One region of the Streptomyces sp. IBSNAI002 genome, then DNA from elsewhere that is predicted to be linked to it. Evidence: riboswitches for the same ligand, from Rfam matches in the RefSeq annotation. Region 1 holds a riboswitch; the other holds the start of a gene.
What was found. A riboswitch is a leader RNA that binds a small molecule or an ion and turns the genes downstream of it on or off. The one in region 1 is predicted to bind cyclic di-AMP.
Positions count from the first base shown of each region.

Region 2: another riboswitch for cyclic di-AMP. It lies ahead of ACTVZO_RS17960 (transglycosylase family protein); the one in region 1 lies ahead of ACTVZO_RS32980 (LysM peptidoglycan-binding domain-containing M23 family metallopeptidase).

Region 1 is NZ_JBQPXG010000002.1:6,999,510-7,002,695, reverse strand. Features, by position in the region: gene ACTVZO_RS32985 (SGNH/GDSL hydrolase family protein) at 1-294, opposite strand, end outside; gene ACTVZO_RS32980 (LysM peptidoglycan-binding domain-containing M23 family metallopeptidase) at 458-1,417, opposite strand; cyclic di-AMP (ydaO/yuaA leader) riboswitch at 1,420-1,595, opposite strand; gene ACTVZO_RS32975 (tyrosine-protein phosphatase) at 1,911-2,702, shown strand; gene ACTVZO_RS32970 (aspartate aminotransferase family protein) at 2,739-3,186, opposite strand, start outside.
Region 2 is NZ_JBQPXG010000002.1:3,697,447-3,700,632, forward strand. Features, by position in the region: gene eno (phosphopyruvate hydratase) at 1-893, opposite strand, end outside; gene ACTVZO_RS17960 (transglycosylase family protein) at 1,177-1,881, opposite strand; cyclic di-AMP (ydaO/yuaA leader) riboswitch at 1,885-2,057, opposite strand; gene ACTVZO_RS17965 (transglycosylase family protein) at 2,334-3,186, opposite strand, start outside.

The sequences.
Region 1 (3,186 bases):
GCCGGGCCGGATGATGTCGTTGCCGCCCGCGCAGAAGGTCACGAGGTCCGGCGCGAGCTCCTTGGCCCGCGGTACCTGCTCGGCCACGATCTGGTCGAGGAGCCGGCCGCGCACGGCCAGGTTCGCGTACCGGAAGTCGTGTTCGTCGCGCTGGTCGGCCAGGAGCACGGCGAGCCGGTCCGCCCAGCCGAGATAAGAATCCCCGGGTCCCGGGTCCCCCACGCCCTCGGTGAAGCTGTCCCCGATCGCCGCGTACGAGCCGATGGTCTTGAGTGTCGTCTTCGTCGCTGCCACGGAACGACATCCTTCACCCGCGCACACGACCTACGCCAACGTAAGCAGGGGTTGACGGACCGTGATCTATACCACGCGGAGGATAAGGAATAAGTACACATCAGGCCGGGACCCCCCTCGGGTCCCGGCCTGACGCGGGTCCGTGCTCCGACGGCGGCCGCCGTCAGATGGTGACGCCCTTCGAGCGGAGGTAGCTCACCGGGCTGATGTCCGAGCCGTAGGACGGGCCCGTGCGGATCTCGAAGTGGAGGTGCGGGCCGGTCGAGTTGCCGGTGGAGCCGGAGAGGCCGATGCGCTGCCCGGCGGTGACGCTCTGGCCGGCCGAGACGGAGAGCGAGGAGAGGTGGCCGTACTGGGAGTACTTGCCGTCCGCGTGCCTGATGATGACCTCGTTGCCGTACGATCCGGCCCAGCCGGCCGAGACCACGGTGCCCGCACCGACGGCCTTGACGTCGGTGCCGGAGCTCGCGATGAAGTCGACGCCGGTGTGGTAGCCCGAGGACCACATGGCGCCCGAGGCCCGGTACTGGGTGGATATCCCGCCGGGGACCGGGGCCACGAATCCGGCGCCGGGGGCCTTCGCCTCGGTGGACGAGCCGCCGCCCTGCGGCTTCTGCTTGGGCTGCGGGGCGGGGGCGGGGGCCGCCTGCTCACCGGAGGAGCCCTCGTCGGCGGACGGGGCGCCGGTCGAGGACCGCTCGGCGGGAGCCGGAGCCGGAGCCGCTTCGGCCGGGGCCGCCGACTTCGCGCCGAGGGTCAGCTTCAGGCCCGGGTGGATCAGGGAGGGGTCGGTGCCGACGGCCTCGCGGTTGTCGGCGTAGAGCTTCTCCCAGCCACCGGAGAGGTTGCGCTCCGCGGCGATCTTGGAGAGGTAGTCGCCGGGCACGACCGTGTAGACGGCCGGTGCGGACTCGGCGGCGGCGGGCGCGGCCTGGAACGCGACCGGGAGCTGCGGAGCGACGGCGGGGGCCGTGGCCGGAGCGGCGGCGGGAGCCGGGGCGGCGCTGGCGCCGGCCGCACCCATGAGGGGCAGCGCGAGGGCCGCACCACCGGTGCCGGCGACGGCGAGACCGCGGGAAAGGGAACGGGACTTGGGACGGCGGTGCTTACCCTTTGCAGGCATGGCGAATTCCTCTCCGTCGCCTGCGAGGTGAGCTGTCGGGTTCGGACTGGAGATGTCCGGACGTACATGAACGGAACATGTACGACTTCACCCCAAGCCGTTCCGGGGAAAGATCCGGAACAGCGGCTTACCTGGTTCCCCCGCTCCTGCCGCGCGCGTGAATAGTCGGTGGGGTTTCCGGGAGGCGGCAGGATTAGGCGGTCCACCCGGATCGATCGCGAAGGTAATCGAGTCCGCCCGTACGTAACAAGCCATGAATTCCCCTGAAGAATCACCGGGGTGAGGGATCGACGGAATTCCGGTCACCCTCCGTCCATTCCGCACCGTCAACAACCGCCCCGGCCGGGCCATTCGGCTTTCGCGATCAGGCACGCACGGTCACCGTATGATCTGGCTCACGGGGCCGTGCCCGATCTCGCCGCCGGGCATGGCAAGTTGGAGCCAACCAGCTCAATACGGACAAGCTGTCCCATGAAGAAGCGGAGGAGTTCCTTTGACCCAGCAGATACAGGAGCCGGAACTGTCCGGAGTGCGCAATTTCCGCGATGTGGGCGGATTGTCAACTTCTGACGGACAACGAGTGGCGACGGGACGACTGTTCCGAAGCGGACATCTCGCACATGCCACCGAAACCGATGCGGAGTTCCTGGCATCGCTCGGGCTCCACACCATCTTCGACTTCCGCAACGACGCCGACCACGCCCTGGAGGGACCGGACGTCGTCCTCCCCGGGGTGAGGAACGTCAACATCCCGCTCTCGGACCCGGCCGACGGCCGCGAGTTCTGGGCCATGGTCCGCGAGGGCGCCCTCGACCAGCTCCGCTCGGTCCTGGGCGACGGCAAGGCCGCGGCCCGGATGGCGCAGTCGTACCGCACGATCATCCGGCACCGCACGGCCGAGCACAGCCGGGTGGTGCACGCCCTCGCCGAGGACAGTGTCCCCGCCCTGCTGCACTGCGCGGCCGGGAAGGACCGCGCGGGCCTTTCGGTCGCCGTCGTCCTGCTCGCGCTCGGTGTCGAGCGGGACGCGATCATCGCGGACTACCTGGAATCGAACGCCCCGCACCGCCGCTACCGGGTGCGCCGCAGCAGCGAGTCGCAGGAGGCCCGCTCCCCCGAGGTGATGGAGCTCCTCGCCCCGCTCTTCGACGCCCGCGCCGAGTACCTGACGGCGGCCTTCGACACCATCGACGAGCAGTGGGGCGGACGCGAGGGCTACCTGACGGAGGGCCTCGGGCTCACGCCCGAGACCCTCGCCCGGCTGCGGGACCGGCTGCTGGCCTGACGGTCCGGCCGTCCCGCCGCCTGCCGGAGCAGGCCGTCACCGGTTGCCGACGGCCTGCTTCACCAGGGTCCTGCCGAACTCCCACATCAGCCCCGACCCGCCGTGCGCCTCGTCCATGACCTCGCGGAAGGCGCCGACGAACCGGTCGACGTCCCGCTCGTCCACGATCAGCGGCGGGATGAGCTTGATCACTTCCAGGTGGTCTCCGGACACCTGGGTGAGGATCCGGTGCTTCTGCAGCAGCGGCACCACGACCATCTGCGCGAAGAGCCCCTTGCGGGCCGCCTGGAGCATGGCCCACCGGCTGCGCAGCCCCAGCGAGGACGGCCGGCCGAACTCGATGCCGATCATCAGCCCGCGCCCCCGCACCTCGTGCAGCAGCTCGTACTCGTCCACCAGGGCCGCGAGCCGCCCGCGCAGCAGGTCGCCCACGGCCCGGGCGTGCGCGACGACCTCCTCGTCCTCCATGACCGACAGCACCGCC
Region 2 (3,186 bases), 3.3 Mb from region 1:
ACCTTCCAGCCGGCCCAGTCGTCCTCGTACAGCGGGTCCTCGATGGAGACGAGCGGGTACGCGGAGACGAGCTCCTCGTAGTACTCGGTCATCTCTGCGGCCGAGCGGGACTGGCCCTCGAACTCGTACTTGCCGTCCTTGTAGAACTCGGACGCGGCGACGTCGAGCGCGAGCGCGATGTCCTTGCCCGGGGTGTAGCCGGCCTGCTTGATGGCCTCGACGATGAGGTCGAGCGCGGCGCGGTTGGACTCCAGGTTCGGGGCGAAGCCGCCCTCGTCACCGAGACCGGTGGAGAGGCCCTTGGTGTGCAGGACCTTCTTGAGGGTGTGGTAGACCTCGGCACCCCAGCGCAGCGCCTCGGAGAAGGACTCCGCGCCGATCGGGGCGATCATGAACTCCTGGATGTCCACGTTGGAGTCGGCGTGCGACCCACCGTTGAGGATGTTCATCATCGGAACGGGCAGCAGGTGCGCGTTCGGGCCGCCGAGGTAGCGGAAGAGCGGCAGGTCCGAGGCCTCGGACGCGGCGTGCGCGACGGCGAGGGACACGCCGAGGATCGCGTTGGCGCCGAGCGAGCCCTTGTTGTCGGTGGCGTCCAGGTCGAACATGGCCTGGTCGATCAGGCGCTGCTCGGTGGCGTCGTAGCCGACGAGCTCCGGGCCGATCTGCTCGATGACGGCGAGGACGGCCTTCTCGACACCCTTGCCCATGTAACGGTTGGGGTCACCGTCACGGAGCTCGATGGCCTCGAAGGCACCGGTGGAGGCGCCGGACGGAACTGCAGCACGGCCGGTGCTGCCATCGTCGAGGCCCACCTCGACCTCGACCGTGGGGTTGCCTCGGGAGTCCAGGATTTCCCGGGCTACGACGACGTCGATGGACGGCACGAGCATCTCCTTCTGGGATGTGACGCTGGGTGTGCGGTGGCATCAGGCCGTGGGATGGCCTTGCCGCCTAGAGCCTAACCGGCTCCGGGCACTGGGCCCGCCGACCGCCCGGGTCCTGGGACGAAAAAGGGTCCGAATACCCCTCTTCCGGGACATAGGGCTCTTGATCATCACGGCCCCGCCCGCGCACGCGCCACCGCCCGGCGCGTGGGGAAGGCGCGCCGGGCGGTGGGTGGTGGTGCGTGGTACTGCCTGTTGCTCGGGGACACCGCGGCTATTGCCGCAGTGTTCAGCTGAGCTTCAGCTTCTGACCCGGGAAGATCAGGTCGGCGTCCGAGACGATGTCCTTGTTCAGCTCGAACAGCTTCTGCCAGCCGCCCTGCACGCCGTTCGCCTCGGCGATGGTGCCCAGGGTGTCGCCGGACTTCACCTCGTACGAGCCGTTGCCGGTCTGCGGGGCCGGGGTCTCGGTGCGCTCGGAGCCGGTGACCGGGGCCTCGGCGCGCTTCGGCTCCGTCTTCTTCGGCTCGGTCTTCTTCGGCTGGGTCTTCTTGGGCTCGGTCTTCTTCTCCTGCTTGGGGGCGGCCTCGGTCGCGCCGCCGCCGGTGTAGGAGGAGTTCGACAGGCCCTTGCCGCAGTGCGGCCAGGCGCCCTTGCCCTGGCCCTTGAGGACCTTCTCCGCGACGGCTATCTGCTGGGACTTCGAGGCCTGGTTGGCCTGCGGGGCGTACGACTTGCCACCGAACGCGGCCCAGGTGGAGGACGAGAACTGCAGGCCGCCGTAGTAGCCGTTGCCGGTGTTGATGGCCCAGTTGCCGCCGGACTCGCACTGCGCGACCTTGTCCCACTCGGACGCGGTGGCGGCGCTGGCGGTGCCCGCGGCCATCAGGGGGGCGGCGACGGCCACACCGGCGACACCGGCGAGCGTGACGATGCGGACGGACCGCTCGATTGCAGTACCGCGACGGTGCTTGCCCTTGCCGGAAAGCAGCATGGAGTTTCTCCTCACCGACGCCTACGAGGTGAGCTGTCGGGTTCGGGCGAGTGAGTTGCCCGGCCGTGCGACCTAGCGCACGTCTTAACCCCTAGCCGGTGGCGTGACCGTCTCTCAACGGCCGCTCCCGGCACCTACCTTGGTTCCCCCGCTCCTGCCTTCGGCGCTTGACGCGACGACTGTTCCCCCCGTCCGCCGGCAGGATTCGGCGATGCGGTCGAAGGAGCTCGCGGTGGCGAGCGATTCAGAAGGTAGACAGGTCTCTCCCCGATGTTCAACGAGCGGCATCGGGGAGAAACGGGCCCTACTTGCGCCCCTCGTACGGATGTTTGCGCAGGTGAGGGCGGGGTTTGCGGCAGCCGCCGGGTGGGACACGCCAGTTGACCGGAAGAGACACATGTCTCACTTACAGAAAACGGACAATCAACTCTTTCCGGCTGCCCGAAGTGCCCTTATTCGGCAGTTAGATCCAAGTTTTGTCCGGGCTTGATCAGATCGGCGTTCTCGCCGATGACCTGCTCGTTGGCCTCGTAGAGGGCGTTCCAGCCGCCCTTGAGTCCCTTGGCGTCCGCGATGGCCGTCAGGCTGTCGCCCTCCTTGACGGTGTACGTGGGCTCCGACGGGACGTCAGACGGGCCGGGGGCCTCGAGCGCGGGCGCGCCGCGGTGCTTGCCGTTGCCCTCGGGGGCGGTCACGGGCGGTGCGGCGGGGTCGGGCGAGGCCTCGGGGGTCTCCGGGGCCGCAGGCGCCGTCGGGTCGCCCGGGGCCACGGGGGGCCCGGTGACCGGGGGCTGGCCCGGGGTCACCGGCGGGGTGACGGGCGGCGTGGTGGGCGCGTCCGGGCTCACGGGGGCGGTCGGCTCGGTGGGCTCCACCGGGGCGGGCGCCGTGGTGGGGTCGTCCGGCGAGGGCATGACGGGCAGTCCGAGGGAGGGCGCGAGCGGGCCGTCGGGGAGCGCGAACGACGGGCTCGGCGCGGGCTGCGTCGGAGCGCCGAAGTCCGTGGACGGCTTGCCGGTCCCGGTGGTGGGCACGCCGTGGTCCGGGCGGGACGGCGCGGCGCCGGCCTGGGAGCCGCCCGGCAGGCCGGGGTCGACCTCGGCGGCGGGGCCCTGGCCGTCCAGCCCGGCCGAAGCCGCGCACAGCGGCCACGCCTGCGGGCCCTGGGAGGCCAGCACCCGCTCGGCCACCGCGATCTGCTGGGAACGGCTCGCCAGGTCGGCCCGCTCGGCGAAGTCGAGTCCGCCGGCGTTGCTCCACTGCTCCTGGCTGAACTGCAGGCCGCCGTACTGGCCGCTGCCGAAG